3 regions of the Pseudomonas sp. HLT2-19-2 genome follow, and region 2 is predicted to be linked to each of the others. Evidence: predicted binding sites of a transcription regulator. Region 2 holds the regulator's gene; each other region holds the start of a gene.
What was found. Region 2 encodes FliA, which starts transcription of late flagellar genes. Its sites were predicted from a motif close to CTAAAGTTTNNNNNNNNNNNGCCGNTAA; they were not measured.

Region 1 (5,550 bases), 980 kb from region 2:
ATCTGAAACACTTACCGCTGAACAGTATTGATTTAAAAGATTTGCCACTGATCGACTTGACCGACTATTGGGCCGACAGCAATGACCTGCATCACTGGCCGGTCCTGACCGGCACTGTTGATGATGCTCTGGTGTTTAAAACTGGAGGCTCGACCGGCCAGGGCAAACTCTCGGTTTACTCCCGAGACGAATGGCACGCCATGGTCAGTACGTTTGGACAAAGCCTCGCGACTCAACTGAACCACGGCGACCGGGTGGCGAATCTGTTTTTTTCCGGAGACCTTTACGCCAGTTTTCTGTTCACGCATCACTCATTGGCGCATGTCGGGAAATCCATCTGTGAATTTCCGTTCACCGGCCAAGTCGAATTGGATGGATTGGCTGAGGCCATTGCCCGACATCGAATTAATGTTCTGGCCGGGATCCCGGCACAGTTACTGCGATTCGCTGCGTACCTTGCACAGCATCGACAAGTGCTGTGCGAGGTCGAAACGCTGCTTTATGCAGGAGAAAGCCTGTTTGCTGCGCAACTGGCAATCTTCGCCGAAGTGTTCCCCAACGCCCGCATCGCTTCGATTGGCTATGCCAGCGTGGACGCCGGTCTCATCGGGGCTTCCGACCGCGACTGTGCATTGGGCGAACATCGGGTGTTCGAACGCCATACCCTATTGGAAATCGTCGATGAACTCACCGGTGAGGTCATCGAAGAATGCGATCGCACCGGGCTGTTAGTTGTGACCAATCTGGCTCGTCGGCTCATGCCCTTGCTGCGTTACCCGGTGGGTGACCTTGCCTGCTGGCGTGAACCCGGCGCGACCTCGAGGCGTAAATTTGCGCTAAAGGGGGAAGTGCGTACAGCCAGCGGATACGAGTCGGAGTGATGTCGCTGTTTCCCGCCGAAATAAGCGAGATCGTCGAGCGGATTGCCAACAGTAACCAATGGCAGTTGCTCATCGAAAATACCGGTTACAAGGACATTCTGAGTTTGAAATGGGTACCCGGGCCCCAGCAACAGAGTGTCGAGCCAACGCTGCGGGCATTACAGGAAGCGCTGGTCACCCAATACCCCGACATCGACGACCTGAGTCGCGATGGGCTGCTCGAGTTGCGAGTCCTGCCCTGCGCAGTCACAGACCTGAGCCTGCATCCCCGCTCCGGCAAACAACCGCGGATCCTGGACTTACGCGTGTATGACGCCCCCTCGCCGGAGCCCGATTAATGAGCCAGCTGATTTTTCGACGCTACCAGCCATCCGACGCACAGGCCGTGAGCCAGTTATTTCGCGAGATCTACGGCGATCATTACGCCAAGCCAGATATTTACTTGCCAGCCCTGATCAGTCAGCACAATGCCGAGGGCCGCTGGCAATCCGTCGTTGCGGTGGACGACAAGTACGTCCTGGGACACGCCGCGTTGTGCCTCGATGCGCTTTCATTAACCGCTGAACTGGCGCTCATGGCGGTGCATCCCGCCGCTCAGGGGCAAAACGTCGCGACGCTTCTTGGCTCGCAACTCATCGAGCTTTCAGAATCCTTGAAACTTAAAAGCCTCTCGACCAAGCAAGTGACTCACCATCCGTACACGCAACGCATCGCAGAAAAAATCGGCTTTCATAGCACTGGTTTGCTTCCCGACTACATCGCGTCGCCACTCACTGAACCGTTGCGGGAAACCATGGTGCTGGGTTGTCACATCAATGAAGGACACTCACGCCCACTTCCCGATATCCCATGGCCCGAGAGTTGCCGAGCGTTCATGCAGCATCTTTGTTCAGTGTTTGGTACTTACCAGGGCATGGCGCCTTGCCTCCCTCTGCCCGTGCAAATCGAACAACACCATGAACGGTTCGAAATGCTCATTCAGCGCTTGAACAAACATCTTCTGGATCAAATCCGGCACCTGCCCAGGCACTGGCTGATCTCGGCCAAACTCGAACTGTCCTGGCACTTTGCCGAGGATTTAAGCAGTTTGTCGGCCCTCGGTTTCACCTTCACCGGGCTGATGCCCACGCTATACAGTCAAGGGTGGTTCGCGCTGTTTCATCGAGGGGCCGAGCCTCGGCAACTCGAACTGCATTGCCCGCACATGCAACGGTTGCATGACGACTTACAGCAAAACGGCAACACCCTCAGCAGCAAGGCTGCAAAGGACAGCGCTTGCTCAGCCGCTTGAGTTTTTTCGAAGAAAGTCATTACCCGGTTCTTGCTTGGGGGTGACATTTTCCGGATCGAAGCCTTTGATGTTCCTGTGCAGTTTCTGCTCATCCATTATCTTCGTGTTCAGCACGGTGGGATTGCTTCCCACCAATGCCAACATCTGGAAAGTGCCCTGTTTCATTGGTCTAGACATTAATTAGAAATGGGCATAGGTAACTGAACAAGTACTAAGTACACGCTGGCTGCGTTAGTTAGTATCCACTACGACACCTTTCACGCGCGCCACCCGTCACCTCACGCCTTTCTTGCACTATCGTACCTAATGCTCGGCTTTCCCCAGCCGATAGCCCTTGAAAGCGCCTAATTTCCATACCAATAATCACAACAAGAACGCTGCACAAGGACCGGTCCCATGCCCGCATTCCGTACCATCCAGGCTCGTTACACGCTATTTCTGGTCCTGTTCATTCTGCTGTTGTCCGTGCTGACAGTGGTCGGCATCAGCCAGTTGGTCGCACCCAAGCTGCGCCACACCGAAGAACTAGTGGCCCTCAACCGCATCGCCGAAGTCGCCGAGCAAATCCAGGGCGAATTAAACAAGGTTCAGGCGCAACAGCGCAGCATCACCCAGACCATTCCCCTGCTCGACAGTGCGGCCATCGACAGCGTTCTGCCGGGGTTAGTGGACCAATACGGTGAATTGAAAGTCTTCGGCGGCGGCATCTGGCCACTGCCCGGTCAGCGTGAAGCCGGACGCAACAAGTTCAGCACCTTCTGGCACCGCGATGCCTCGGGGAAATTGGCCGTTAACACGTTCTGGAACAGCGACGCCGCGCCCAACTATTACGACCAGACCTGGTACAAGGGTGGCATGCAGACCCCTCGCGGCCAATGCGCCTGGGCAGCTGCTTATAAAGATGACGCCAGCGCCGAGCCGCGCACCAACTGCGCCATGGCAATCCAGAAGAATGGCGCGGCCTACGGTGTCTCGACCATCGATGTGACCCTGGGCTTCTTCAATGACCTGATCGCGCGCAAGGAAAAAGACCTCGGCGCCGAAATGCTGATCGTCGAGGCCGACGGCAAGATCATCAGCAACAGCTCGCGCATCAGCGGGCCGATTGTACTGAAGAACATCAGTGAACTGGCCGGCAACTCGCCGTTCGCCACTCAGGTGAAGGCCGGCCTGCAAAACCGTGACCAGTCGCAGCGTGTCGAATTCGACGACAACGGCGAACCCAATACTTTCTTCATGCGTCCGATTGAAGGCACACCCTGGTTCCTTGCCACGGCTTTGCCGACCAAGCTGATCACCGCCCAGCGCGACGACGTGCTCAGCACGCTGAGCCTGCTGCAAATCCCGATGGTGATCCTGCTGGTGTTGTTGCAGATCTACGCGATTCGCCAACTGATCCAGCGGATGAAAGCCCTAAAGGCCAACATCGACGCACTGTCTGCCGGTGGCGCCGACCTGACCAAACGCATCACCATTCGCGCCGAAGACGAACTGGGCGCCATCGGCCACTCGGTCAACGCCTTCATCGCCTACTTGCAGAACATGATCGGCGAAGTCACCCAGGCCACTGGCGCCATGGCATCCAGCCTGGATAACCTGCAACGCACGTCCGCCCACACCAGCCAGATTCTGGTGCGTCACGCTTCGGAAACCGATCAGACCGTCACCGCCATCACCGAGATGAGTTCCACCGCCGAGAGCGTCGCGCAGAACGCCGCCGAAACCGCTGCGTTCACCCAGCGCGCCAACGAAAACGCCGACCGTTCGCGGGTCGTGGTGGGCGAAGCGTCCAGCAGCGTGATTGCGCTGATCGACGAAGTGGCCAGCGCCACTCATAAGGTCGAAAGCATGCAGCAGGACGCGCAACGCATCACTGAGATTCTCGGAGTGATCGGCGCCATTGCCGGGCAAACCAACTTGTTGGCACTCAACGCTGCCATCGAAGCAGCCCGTGCCGGCGAACAAGGCCGCGGTTTTGCGGTGGTGGCGGATGAAGTGCGTGCCCTTGCCGCCCGCACTCAGGCCAGCACCTCGGAAATCAACGAAATGCTGACCCGCCTGACTCAGGGCGTGAGTTCGTCGGTAAGCGCCATGGAAAACACCCAGGCCAGTTGCCAATCGGCCGCCGATGCCACGGCACGGGTCAACACCGGTCTGGATGAAATGGCCGGTTCCGTTAGCCATATCAACAGCCTCAGCACCCAGATCGCCACCGCCGCCGAGCAGCAAAGTGCAGTGACCGAAGAGATCAACCGCAGCATGGTGCAGATCCGCCACATGGTCGATGAACTGGTGAAAAGCGGCCAGGCCAGCGAGCTCAATACCCAACAACTGCTGGAAGCCAACAGTCGCGTGAGCGCGATCATGGGGCGGTTCAAGGTTCGTTAATTCTGCTCTTCCCTGAGTGCCGTCCCCGGCACTCAGCGGCCAACCTGACAATCTTGTAATCTGCGCCTCATCTGACTGACAGCTTTGATCTACGATGATCAAAGCTGCCCAGTTTTGTATTACTTCGAAACACTCCTTGAATGCCTGGCCAAAAAAAATGGTCAGAATGCATTTTTTTGGCCGCAATTCGAGACGAGATTCCCCATGCGAACCCACCTGCGTCTGATCGCCCTGAGCGCCCTGTTGATTTCCTCCCTGGCCCAGGCCACTGACCTGATCCCGATCGAGGTTCACCGTGATGCCAATTGCGGTTGCTGCAAAAAATGGATCAGCCATCTGGAGGCCAACGGCTTCAAAGTCGCTGATCACGTCGAAACCAACATGATCGAATTCAAGCAACAGCACGGCGTGCCTCCGCGTCTGGCGTCGTGCCATACCGGCTTGATCAACGGCAAATTCGTTGAAGGCCATGTTCCGGCCGATCAGGTGTTGGCCTTGAGCAAGCGCGACGATCTATTGGGCGTTGCCGCCCCCGGCATGCCCATGGGTTCACCCGGCATGGAAATGGACGGCATGAGCGACGCATACCAGGTGATCGGCCTGAAAAAGGACGGTACGGATGTGGTGGTGGCGGACTACCCCGCCCATTGATCTTCGGTGCGTATTTCGGGCTGTTTTTCGCGGCATTCGGTGCGGCAACCCTGCTGCCCTTGCAGTCCGAAGCGGTGTTGGTGGGCCTGTTGCTCAGCGGCAAGTATTGGCTCTGGTCGCTGCTCGCCGTGGCGACGCTGGGCAATGTTCTGGGGGCGCTGGTGAACTGGTGGCTGGGCCGCAGTATCGAGCGGTTTCGCGAGCGGCGCTGGTTTCCGGTCAGCCCGCGTCATCTGGAAAAAGCCCGAGTCCATTATCAGCGCTATGGTCATTGGTCGTTGCTGCTGAGTTGGGTGCCCGTGATCGGTGATCCACTGACCTTGGTGGCAGGCGTGATGC
Region 2 (5,550 bases):
GGTCTTCATGACCGCAGTTTGCAGGTCGGCCGTGACCACATCGAGGTTCGACACCGCCTTGGACATGGCTTCGTCGCCGCTGTTGAGGCCCAGACGGACCAAACGGTTACGCACCAGTACCAACTCGCCGACCATGTTCATGATTTCGTCGAGACGCGCGGTATCGACCCGCACGGTCGTCTCGGCTTCGCTGGCCGGTTTTTCCGCCGGTGGCGCGGCCGGGGCACGAGCCGGAGCCGGTGCAGCAGCAACAGGCTTCGGCGCTTCGGCTTTAGGCTCGGGCGCTTTGGCAACGGGTTTCGCTGCTACAGCCTTGGCAACTGGCGCCGCAACCGAAGCGCTGGCGCCCGACGCGGTACCGACTTCAGTAAACTTGCCTTTGCCGTGCAATTCGTCGAGCAGCGATTCGAACTCGTGATCGGAGATCAGATCGCCGCCAGCCGCTTTAGCGGTTGGCGCAGCCGGGGCCGGGACCGCAGCAATGGCCGATTCCAGCGCATCAACGGCAAAGTTACCCTTGCCGTGCAGCTGATCGAGCAGTGCTTCGAACTCGTCGTCGGTGATATCGGAGCTGTCGCCTGCCGCTTTCGGGGCAGCCGGTGCGGCTGGCGCCGCAGCTACCGCATCGACGGCGAACTGGCCTTTACCGTGCAGTTGATCGAGCAACGACTCGAACTCGGCATCGGTGATTTCGTCGCTGCCCGCCGCATTGCTACTCGGCGCTGGCACAGCTGCCGGGGCTTCTGCCTGCGCCTTGACGGCGTTCAGCGAGTCCAGCAATTGTTCGAATTCGTTATCGGTGATGTCGCCCGACTCGCTGTCAGCAGCCGGTGCTTCGAACACTTCGGCAACCGGTGCGGATTCTTCAGTTTTCGGCTCGGCCAGACGGGCCAGAGCTGCCAGCAATTCAGGCGTGGCAGCAGTGATCGGGCTGCGCTCGCGGACTTCGGTAAACATGCTGTTCACCGCATCCAGCGCTTCGAGAACCACGTCCATCAATTCCGAGTCGACGCGACGTTCACCCTTGCGCAGGATGTCGAACACGTTCTCGGCGATGTGACAGCACTCCACCAGCTCGTTGAGCTGGAGGAAGCCGGCGCCTCCTTTTACAGTGTGAAAACCGCGAAAAATTGCATTGAGCAAGTCCGCATCATCAGGTCGGCTTTCAAGCTCGACCAGCTGTTCGGACAGTTGCTCTAGAATCTCGCCGGCCTCAACCAGGAAATCCTGAAGGATCTCTTCATCGGCGCCGAAGCTCATTAAGGGGGTGCTCCCGAGGTCTAAAAACCTAAAAAACCTAAAATGCTAAAACTCTAAAATCCTAGGCTGGATAACAAATCGTCCACATCGTCCTGACCGGACACAACATCTTCTCTTTTATCGGCATGAATCTGCGGACCTTCACCCTGAGAGAGATGTTTTTGTGGATCTTTTTCAGCCAGCATCGCTTCACGGTCATGTTCGATGCCCGCAAAGCGGTCCACCTGACTGGCCATGAGCACGAGCTTGAGCAGGTTGCTTTCAACTTCGGTGACCAATTGGGTCACACGCTTAATCACCTGACCGGTGAGGTCCTGGTAATCCTGAGCGAGCAGAATGTCGTTGAGGTTGCTCGACACAACGCGATTGTCTTCGCTGCTGCGTGTCAGGAAACCGTCGACTCGCCGGGCCAGTTCGCGGAACTCTTCAGCCCCGACTTCGCGCCGCATGAACCGTCCCCAGTCGGTGCTCAAGGCCTGCGCTTCATTGCTCAGGCCGTTGACCAGCGGCGTGGCGTTTTCCACCAGGTCCATGGTGCGGTTGGCCGCGGCCTCGGTCAGCTTGACCACATAGCCCAGACGCTCGGTGGCGTCCGTGATTTGTGACACTTCCTCGGCTTGCGGCATGTTCGGGTCAATCTGGAAATTGACGATCGCGCTATGCAGCTCGCGAGTGAGCTTGCCCACTTCCTGGTACAGGCCGCGGTCACGGGTCTGGTTGAGCTCATGGATCAGTTGCACGGCGTCGCCGAACCTGCCTTTTTCAAGGCTTTCGACCAGTTCAACAGCGTGTTTTTTCAGGGTCGACTCGAAATCGCCCTGTGAAGATTCGTTATGCTCCATAGCTCCCCCGTGGCGCAGTTTCTCAACCGATGCGTTCGAAAATCTTTTCGATTTTTTCTTTCAACGCCTGGGCCGTAAAGGGTTTGACCACATAGCCGTTAACACCGGCCTGGGCTGCCTCGATGATCTGCTCGCGCTTGGCTTCAGCGGTCACCATCAGCACCGGCAGATGCTTGAGCTTTTCATCGGCACGCACATGGCGCAGCAGATCGATACCGGTCATGCCAGGCATGTTCCAGTCCGTTACCAGAAAGTCGATGCTCCCGCTGTTGAGAACAGGAATGGCAGTGATGCCATCATCGGCCTCGACCGTGTTGGTGAACCCAAGGTCACGCAACAGGTTTTTTATGATCCGCCGCATCGTTGAGAAGTCATCAACGATGAGGATTTTCATGTTCTTGTTCAATTCGACCTCCAAGCAGTCTTAAACGCGCCCAGCACCTGGACGCGCCATTTCAATCAATCCGGCAAAGCACTCAATGACTGTCTGGAGCACAACAGATCGGGACCCGTGCGGTTCAACACCCCACCAGCCGCGTTCGCAGTGCCCCCACACTGCCTTCAGCGCGCTCGCCACTCCCCCAAACGCCCCCGCAAACGGGCCGCGCACTGGCTGTGTAACTGGCTGACCCGCGATTCGCTGACCCCCAGGACTTCACCGATTTCCTTGAGATTCAACTCTTCGTCGTAGTACAGCGCCAACACCAGTCGCTCACGCTCCGGCAAATTGGCAATCGCGTCCGCCAGTGCCATCTGGAAGCGTTCATCTTCCAGATCGCGCGACGGCTCCAGATGAGCACTGGCGCCATCCTCGTGCAGCCCTTCGTGTTCGCCGTCCTGCAACAGATCGTCGAAACTGAATAACCGGCTGCCCAGGGTGTCGTTCAAAATCCCGTAATAATCGTCGAGACTCAATTGGAGTTCGGCCGCAACCTCGTGATCTTTAGCGTCACGACCGGTTTTAGCTTCAATCGAGCGAATGGCGTCGCTGACCATCCGGGTATTGCGGTGGACCGAACGTGGCGCCCAGTCCCCCTTGCGTACTTCATCGAGCATCGCGCCGCGGATTCGTATGCCCGCGTACGTCTCGAAACTCGCGCCTTTGCTGGCGTCGTATTTGGTCGACACTTCAAGCAGGCCAATCATCCCGGCCTGGATCAGGTCTTCGACCTGGACACTGGCCGGCAGACGCGCCAGCAAGTGGTAGGCAATGCGTTTAACCAGTGGCGCGTAACGCTCGATCAGCTCGTACTGCGCGTCACGTGCCGACTTCTTGTAGAGGTTGTAGCCGCTGGCTGTCATAACACCGGTCCTGCCGTTTGTTGCACGAGGCGCTCGACGAAAAACTCCAGGTGCCCACGCGGGTTGGCAGGCAACGGCCAGGTATCGACCTTCTGTGCAATGGCCTTGAACGCCAGGGAGCACTTGGAACGCGGGAAGGCTTCATAGACGGCGCGCTGTTTCTGCACAGCCTTACGCACGCTTTCGTCGTAAGGCACCGCGCCGACGTATTGTAAGGCGACGTCGAGGAAGCGATCTGTGACCTTGGTCAACTTGGCGAACAGGTTGCGACCTTCCTGCGGGCTCTGGGCCATGTTGGCCAGGACGCGGAAGCGGTTCATGCCGTAATCGCGGTTTAGCAGTTTGATCAGTGCGTAGGCATCAGTGATCGAGGTCGGTTCGTCGCAGACCACCAGCAAGACTTCTTGCGCTGCACGAACGAAACTGACTACCGAGTCACCAATGCCCGCAGCGGTGTCGATCACCAATACGTCGAGATTGTCGCCGATATCGCTGAACGCCTGGATCAGGCCGGCGTGTTGGGCCGGGCTCAGATGGACCATGCTTTGAGTGCCGGACGCGGCCGGGACGATGCGGATGCCGCCAGGGCCCTGCAACAGAACGTCGCGCAGCTCACAGCGGCCTTCGATCACGTCGGCCAACGTACGTTTGGGTGTCAGTCCCAGCAGGACGTCAACGTTCGCCAGCCCCAGATCGGCGTCCAGCAGCATGACGCGCCGGCCGAGTTCAGCTAGAGCCAGGGACAAGTTCACTGACACGTTAGTTTTCCCGACGCCACCTTTGCCGCCGGTCACCGCGATCACCTGTACGGGATGCATGCTGCCCATGAATTTTCTTTACCTTGTCTTACTTAGACGGAGGCCACATTACTGGCTGCGCGTTCACAAAATGAACAATGCATGGCAGACCATCGATGTAGGTACAAAAACAGTTCATTAATACCTCAGCCGACCTGCTTGGTCGGGCTGTGGTAAATATCAGCGAACATGTCAGCCATGGCTTCTTCGCTGGGTTCTTCTTGCATTTGCACGCTTACGGCGCGACTGACCAACTGATGACGACGCGGCAGATGCAAATCATCCGGAATCCGCGGGCCATCGGTCAGGTAGGCCACCGGCAATTCATGACTGATGGCCAGGCTCAACACCTCGCCCAGACTTGCCGTTTCATCCAGTTTAGTCAGGATGCAGCCAGCGAGGCCGCAGCGTTTGTAACTGTGATAAGCGGCCGTTAGAACCTGTTTCTGGCTGGTGGTTGCCAACACCAGATAATTTTTCGATTTGATCCCACGACCGGCCAGGCTTTCGAGCTGCATGCGCAGTGCCGGATCGCTGGCCTGGAGGCCCGCGGTATCGATCAGCACCACGCGTTTGCGCAGCAAGGGCTCCAGCGCCTGCACCAGCGACTGACCCGGGTCGACGTGAGTCACCGACACATTGAGGATCCGGCCGAGGGTCTTGAGCTGCTCCTGAGCACCAATACGGTAGCTGTCCATGCTCACCAACGCGATATTCTGCGCGCCGTACTTGAGCACGTAGCGGGCAGCGAGCTTGGCCAGCGTGGTGGTCTTGCCCATGCCGGCAGGGCCGACCATGGCAATCACACCGCCCTCTTCCAGCGGCTCGACTTCCGGTGTGGCGATCATCCGCGCCAGGTGCGCCAGCAACATGCGCCAGGCCTGACGAGGTTCTTCAATATCGGTAATCAGCGCCAGCAAATCGCGCGACAACGGGCCGGACAGGCCAATGCGTTGCAGGCGACGCCAAAGATTGGCCTGGGCCGGACGGCTGCCTTGCAGCTGATTCCAGGCCAGGGAGCCGAGTTGCACTTCCATCAGTTCGCGCAAGCTGTTGAGTTCGAAACGCATCGAGTCGAACGCCCGCGGGTCCACACCACCGGAGGCTGGCGCAGCGGCCGGTGCAGGCCGACGGGGTTCGGCGTAGGTCGGTTCGATCAGCGGCTCGGCGGCAGTCAGTGGCAGGCCGGCGAACAACTGGCGATTGGTGCTCTTGTCGCTCTCGCCTTCGCCTCGCAGGCTCAGTTCGGCCTGGGCGGTAACGATCCGCGACTGGGTCTTGCGCAGCTCGTCTTCGAGTTCCATGTTCGGAACGCGCGGGGCCAGCGCCGACAACTTGTAATCCAGGGC
Region 3 (5,550 bases), 1.0 Mb from region 2:
GTACTCACCGACCAATATGCCGCCAAAATTGGCGTGAATCTCACTCGAAAGCCAGCTTTTGCCGCTGGATTCTGGCCCTGTCAGCACCAACACTTTCATGTGCGCAGTGCCGGATCGGCCCGCCATTCCCGCCAGCCTTGCACGGCAATCAGGGTGAACAATGCGTAGAGCCCGGCGGTCAGATACATCTCTTTGTAGATAAACAGCCCGACGAAGATCACATCCAGGGCGATCCACAGCGGCCAGCACTGCACGCGTTTTTGCGCCATCCACACTTGCGCCACCAGGCTGAAGCCCGTCAGCGCAGCATCGAGCCAAGGCTGCGCGGCGTCGGTCCAGTTCGCCATAGCAGCACCCAACAACAAACTGCCGACCGCTCCAATGACCAGGCCGAAAGCGACCGATTTACCGTCGAGCAGGCTGACTTGCCGACCCTGGTGCGCATCCCCCGCACGCGTCCACTGCCACCAGCCATAGAGCTGCAACGCGGCGTAAATCACCTGCAGCAGCATGTCCGAGTACAGCTTCACCTCAAAAAAGATCCAGCTATAAAGCAGCACCATGACCAGGCCGATCGGCCAGCACCAGGGGTTCTGTTTGACGGTCAACCAAACGGCAATGACACCGAGGGTGGCGGCAAACAGTTCAAGCCCGGACATGGCGGTTCCTTGGGGGAAGTTTAAGAGGAGGGGCGGATTGTAACGGCAGACGCTACCGAGTAGAACCGGCGTGCGCTGTCCTTTGTAGCAGCTGCCGAGCTAGGCAACTGCTACAAAGGCGGTTACACCCGGAACTGCTTGAGCAGACCGTTCAACTGCTCACTCAATTCCTTCAGGTGAACGCTGGCCACGCTCGACTGTTCGGCCGCCAGCGCCGTGCTGTGGGATAACCCGGCTGCCTGGGTGACGTTCTGGTTGATGTCCTCGACCACATGCGCCTGTTGCAAGGTCGCGCTGGCGATGGAGGCGTTCAACCCGTTGAGGTTGCGCAGCGCCTGGCCAATGGCATTCAGGCTTGCACCGGCCAGACCGGCCTGCTCGATGGTCAACTGCGATGCACGGCTGCTGTCGCCGATCACTTTGACCGCCGCTTCGGAATGACTTTGCAGGCGCTCGATCATCGACTGGATCTCGGCCGTGGACTTCTGGGTACGCTGGGCCAGCAGTCGCACTTCATCGGCCACCACCGCAAAACCGCGGCCTTGCTCGCCGGCCCGGGCGGCTTCGATGGCCGCGTTGAGGGCCAGCAGGTTGGTTTGCTCGGCGATGGAACGGATCACTTCGAGGACGCTGCCAATCTGCGTGCTTTCGGCGGCCAGGGTGCGAATCACTTCCACCGCCTGATCGATGGTGGACGACAATTTGTCAATTTGTTGCAGGCTGCCATCGATATTGATCTGGCCCTGCTGCGCCTGAGACTCGGCATCGCGCATTTCGCTGGCGGCGTGCTCGGCGTTTTTCGCAACATCGTGAACGCCATACGTCACTTCATTGATGGCAGTGGCCACCAGTTCCATTTGTTGCGACTGCTGCTGGCTACGTTGCTGGGCCTGGGCGGCGTCGTTGCCCAGTTCACTGGACGACTGGCCCAGGGCACTGGCGGACACTTGCAGTTCTTTGATCACCAGTCGCAGCTTGGCGGTGAAGGCGTTGAAGTGTCGTGCCAGTTGCGTGACTTCATCCTGGCCATGGGTGTCGAGGCTGCGGGTCAGGTCGCTCTCGCCGCTGGCGATGTTGGCCATGGCGTTCACGGTTTCCTGCAGTGGACGCACGATGCTGCGGGCAATCAGGATCACCAACAGCGCCATGATCAGGGCAATCACCAGCCCCACGAACGAGGCCTTCCAAACCTGGCTATAGAACTCGGCCTGCATGTCATCGATGTACACGCCCGAACCGATCACCCAGCCCCAGGGTTCGAACAGTTTGACGTAGGACGTTTTTTCTACCGGCGCACTGGCCCCCGGTTTAGGCCAGCGATAGTCGATGGTGCCGGCACCCTTGCTCTTGGCGACGGCGACCATTTCGTTAAACAGGGCAAAGCCATCCGGGTCGCGGATTGCCGCGAGGTTCTGGCCATCGAGTTTCGGATTGGCCGGGTGCATGATCATCACCGGCGTCAGGTCATTGATCCAGAAGTAGTCATTCTGGTCATAGCGCAGACCGCGAACAGCTGTCAGTGCCTGCTTCTGCGCAGCATCGCGGGTGAGGGTGCCGGCGGTTTCGAGGTCGTGGTAATAGGTCAGAATACCGCTGGCGGTTTGCACCACATGCTGGGTTTTCTGAGCTTTGGCGTGGTACAGGTCATCGTGAATCTGCTTGAGCATCAAAACGCCCAACGTCATTAGCATCATCACGGCCACGATCAAGATGAGCCACAAACGTCGGCTGATCGACAAACTGCGCAAGCTGTTCATAACGCTGCCACTCCGGTTTTTTTTCTTGTAATGAATGATCGCCAGCATCCAACCACACTTTGCCTATCGGTCATATCCGACCCAAGTCCAATAACGCGGCAGCGCTAATCGGACTTGTCTGATAGGATTTCGGCCCCGCACGGAAAAACCTGAATTCAAGTTGATTTTTCACGGAATTTTTATGGTTTCGTCTGAATCCTGTGCGCGCGGGACGTCAGCTACGCTGATCGCAGTTAACGCTCTGACACATATTAACGGGGCATGCTTTTACGCATCGCCTTTGGGGGATTGATGGATCTTTGGACGGCCTTGCAGGCATTGATTTTAGGCGTTGTAGAAGGGCTGACGGAGTTTTTGCCCATTTCCAGTACCGGTCACCAAATTATTGTGGCGGACTTGCTCAACTTCGGTGGCGAGCGGGCCATGGCCTTCAACATCATTATTCAGTTGGGGGCGATTCTGGCGGTGGTGTGGGAGTTTCGCCGCAAGATATTCGATGTGGTTATCGGTTTGCCGACGCAGCCGAGCGCTCGACGCTTTACCGCGAACCTGCTGATCGCCTTCCTGCCAGCCGTGGTATTGGGGGTGATTTTCGCTGATCTGATCCACGAGTATCTGTTCAACCCGATCACCGTGGCCACGGCGTTGGTCGTGGGCGGTATCGTCATGCTGTGGGCTGAGAAGCGTCAGCATGAAGTGCATGCCCACACCGTCGACGAAATCACCTGGAAAGACGCGCTGAAAGTTGGTTTTGCCCAGTGCCTGGCAATGATTCCTGGGACCTCGCGCTCCGGCTCGACGATCATTGGCGGTTTGCTGTTCGGCTTGTCGCGCAAGACCGCCACCGAGTTTTCTTTCTTCCTGGCGATGCCGACGATGGTCGGCGCGGCGGTGTACTCAGGCTACAAGTATCGCGACCTGTTCGTTCCGGCTGATTTTCCGGTGTTCGCGATCGGTTTCGTGACGGCGTTCATCTTCGCGATGATTGCCGTCAGAGCCTTGCTCGTGTTCATCGGCAGCCACAGCTATGCGGCGTTTGCCTGGTATCGCATCGCGTTCGGCCTGGTCATCCTGGCCACCTGGCAGTTCGGCTGGATCGACTGGACCGCGGTCAAGCCATGAATGATGGCAGCTCGCGCAACAAGCCCGGACGCAAGCCTGGAGGAGAGATCCAGCAACCACGGCTGAAACTGCTGGTGTTCGCGGTGCTGTGCGCGCTGCCGCTGTTCGGCGCGATGTCGTTGTGGCTGCGCGGGGTTTCGGTAATTCCCCTGGCGGCGTACGGGATTGTCAGCATGCTGGCGTTCTTTCTGTACTGGAGCGACAAGCGCAAGGCCCGGGCCGACCATTGGCGCACGCCGGAGAACGTGCTGCATGCGGTGGAACTCGCCGGCGGCTGGCCGGGCGCCTTGCTGGCACAGCAGCTGTTTCGGCACAAGACGCGCAAAGTGTCGTTTCAGCTGATCTTCTGGGTGATCGTGCTGCTGCATCAAGTGTTCTGGATCGATCAATTGTTCCTGGGGGCCAATCTGCTGGCGCTGTTTTAAAGCAGCAGTCCGACCTGGGTACGCTTGGGCAACTTGCTCACCACCAATTGATGGGAACGCTGCAACAAGCCTTGCAGCTCTTCGGTGCCCACAGGGTAGGGCGTTTCCATGATGATCCACTGAGCCCGCGCCAGATACGGCGCCGGGCGGATTCCCGGGCGGTCGCAATGACCGAGAAACAAGTCCTTGTCGACCTTGAAGGCCAGGGATTCGCCCCGCAGATTCTGCAAAGCAAACATCTTGTTCCCCGCAATCGAAAACACCCGTACGCCACCCCACTTGTAGTCTTCCCGCGCTCCCGGCAGCGCGAGACAGAATTGCGCGACGTCCTCTTCGCTCATACGTCCAGCCTTCATATCAGTCGGTCCCCGCAGGCATTGAATGATTCGATCAAATGGTCGAGCCAGGCGCGTACGGCCGGCATCACCCCGCGTCGATGAGGGTAGACCGCTTGCAGCCAGCCGCCAGGCAGCGACCAATCGGGCAGCAACTGCACCAGCGAGCCGTTTTCCAGTTCCTGCTCGCAATACATCATCGGCAGCATGGTAAAACCCTGGCCAGCGAGGGTGCAGGCCTTGCGCACGATAAAGTCATCGATGCCCAATCGCGCTTCGAGGCTCAACTCAAAGCTTTTGCCCTGTTGGTTGAGCATGCGTATATGCACCAGGCGGTCGGCTTCCAGGGCGCCGAGCACGGGCAGGTTTTTCAGGTCTTCGGGGTGGTTGATTTCACGTCCGTGCAAGAACGCGGGGCTGGCGACCAGCGCCATCTGTGCCTGGCGCAAACGTCGAGTGACCAGCAGCGGATCCTCGTCGCCCAACTCACGCACCCGCAGCGCGACATCGACGCCCTCGGTCACCAGATCGACACGGCGGTTGAGCAGCATGACTTCCAGTTGAACCTGAGGAAACTTTTCAAGGAAATCGCTAATCACTGTCGGCAGAATTTGGTTGGCCAGCCCGACGGGGCAGGACACCCGCAAACGCCCGCGAGGTTCGCTGGACATGCTGGCGACGGCTTCATCCGCCATCTCGGCTTCCAGCAGCATCGCCTGACAGTGCCGCAGATAACGTTCACCCACGGCAGTCAGCTTCAGTTGTCGGGTGGTGCGGTGCAGCAGGCGCGCGCCCAGACGTTCTTCCAGCTCAGCGATGCGCCGTGATAAGCGCGACTTGGGAATCCCGAGCAAACGCCCGGCCGCTGCGAAGCCACCGGCTTCAACCACCTTGGCGAAATAGTAAAGATCATTGAGGTCTTGCATGGTTGAGCTCTATTGTTCTATCAGTGGGACGAACTATCGCATTGTTGCGGCCTAATCATCTATTGGTTTCGCCTGTAGGATTCTCTCCATCAGATCGCCGCGTAGCGATCCTCACCTGGAGATCCCACATGAAATTGCTGCATATCGATTCGAGCATTCTTGGTGACAACTCGGCTTCCCGTCAGCTGAGCAGCGAAGTCGTTAAAGCCTGGCAAACGGCCGAGCCGGCTGCCGTGGTGACCTACCGCGACTTGGCCGCCGATGCCATCAGTCACTTTTCCGCCACCACCCTGGTCGCCGCCGGCACCACCGCTGAATTGCGCAAC

Region 1: ACYZTU_RS16420 (methyl-accepting chemotaxis protein) is a predicted target of FliA. The motif match lies at 2,476-2,503, and genes of this name have one in related genera.
Region 3: ACYZTU_RS16160 (methyl-accepting chemotaxis protein) is a predicted target of FliA. The motif match lies at 2,543-2,570, and genes of this name have one in related genera.

What each region holds. Positions count from the first base shown of each region.
Region 1 covers NZ_CM142712.1:3,506,127-3,511,676, forward strand. Annotated here, with positions in the region: partial or broken gene ACYZTU_RS16405 (phenylacetate--CoA ligase family protein) at 1-1,219, shown strand, start outside; gene ACYZTU_RS16410 (GNAT family N-acetyltransferase) at 1,219-2,172, shown strand; gene ACYZTU_RS16415 (hypothetical protein) at 2,161-2,337, opposite strand; gene ACYZTU_RS16420 (methyl-accepting chemotaxis protein) at 2,569-4,560, shown strand; gene ACYZTU_RS16425 (DUF411 domain-containing protein) at 4,765-5,211, shown strand; gene ACYZTU_RS16430 (YqaA family protein) at 5,211-5,550, shown strand, end outside.
Region 2 covers NZ_CM142712.1:4,486,856-4,492,405, forward strand. Annotated here, with positions in the region: gene ACYZTU_RS20845 (chemotaxis protein CheA) at 1-1,260, opposite strand, end outside; gene ACYZTU_RS20850 (protein phosphatase CheZ) at 1,314-2,102, opposite strand; gene ACYZTU_RS20855 (chemotaxis response regulator CheY) at 2,125-2,496, opposite strand; gene fliA (RNA polymerase sigma factor FliA) at 2,664-3,404, opposite strand; gene fleN (flagellar synthesis regulator FleN) at 3,401-4,231, opposite strand; gene flhF (flagellar biosynthesis protein FlhF) at 4,348-5,550, opposite strand, start outside.
Region 3 covers NZ_CM142712.1:3,448,833-3,454,382, reverse strand. Annotated here, with positions in the region: gene ACYZTU_RS16170 (AAA family ATPase) at 1-99, opposite strand, end outside; gene pnuC (nicotinamide riboside transporter PnuC) at 96-659, opposite strand; gene ACYZTU_RS16160 (methyl-accepting chemotaxis protein) at 782-2,416, opposite strand; gene ACYZTU_RS16155 (undecaprenyl-diphosphate phosphatase) at 2,708-3,538, shown strand; gene ACYZTU_RS16150 (DUF1294 domain-containing protein) at 3,535-3,963, shown strand; gene ACYZTU_RS16145 (MmcQ/YjbR family DNA-binding protein) at 3,960-4,319, opposite strand; gene ACYZTU_RS16140 (LysR substrate-binding domain-containing protein) at 4,316-5,224, opposite strand; gene ACYZTU_RS16135 (FMN-dependent NADH-azoreductase) at 5,353-5,550, shown strand, end outside.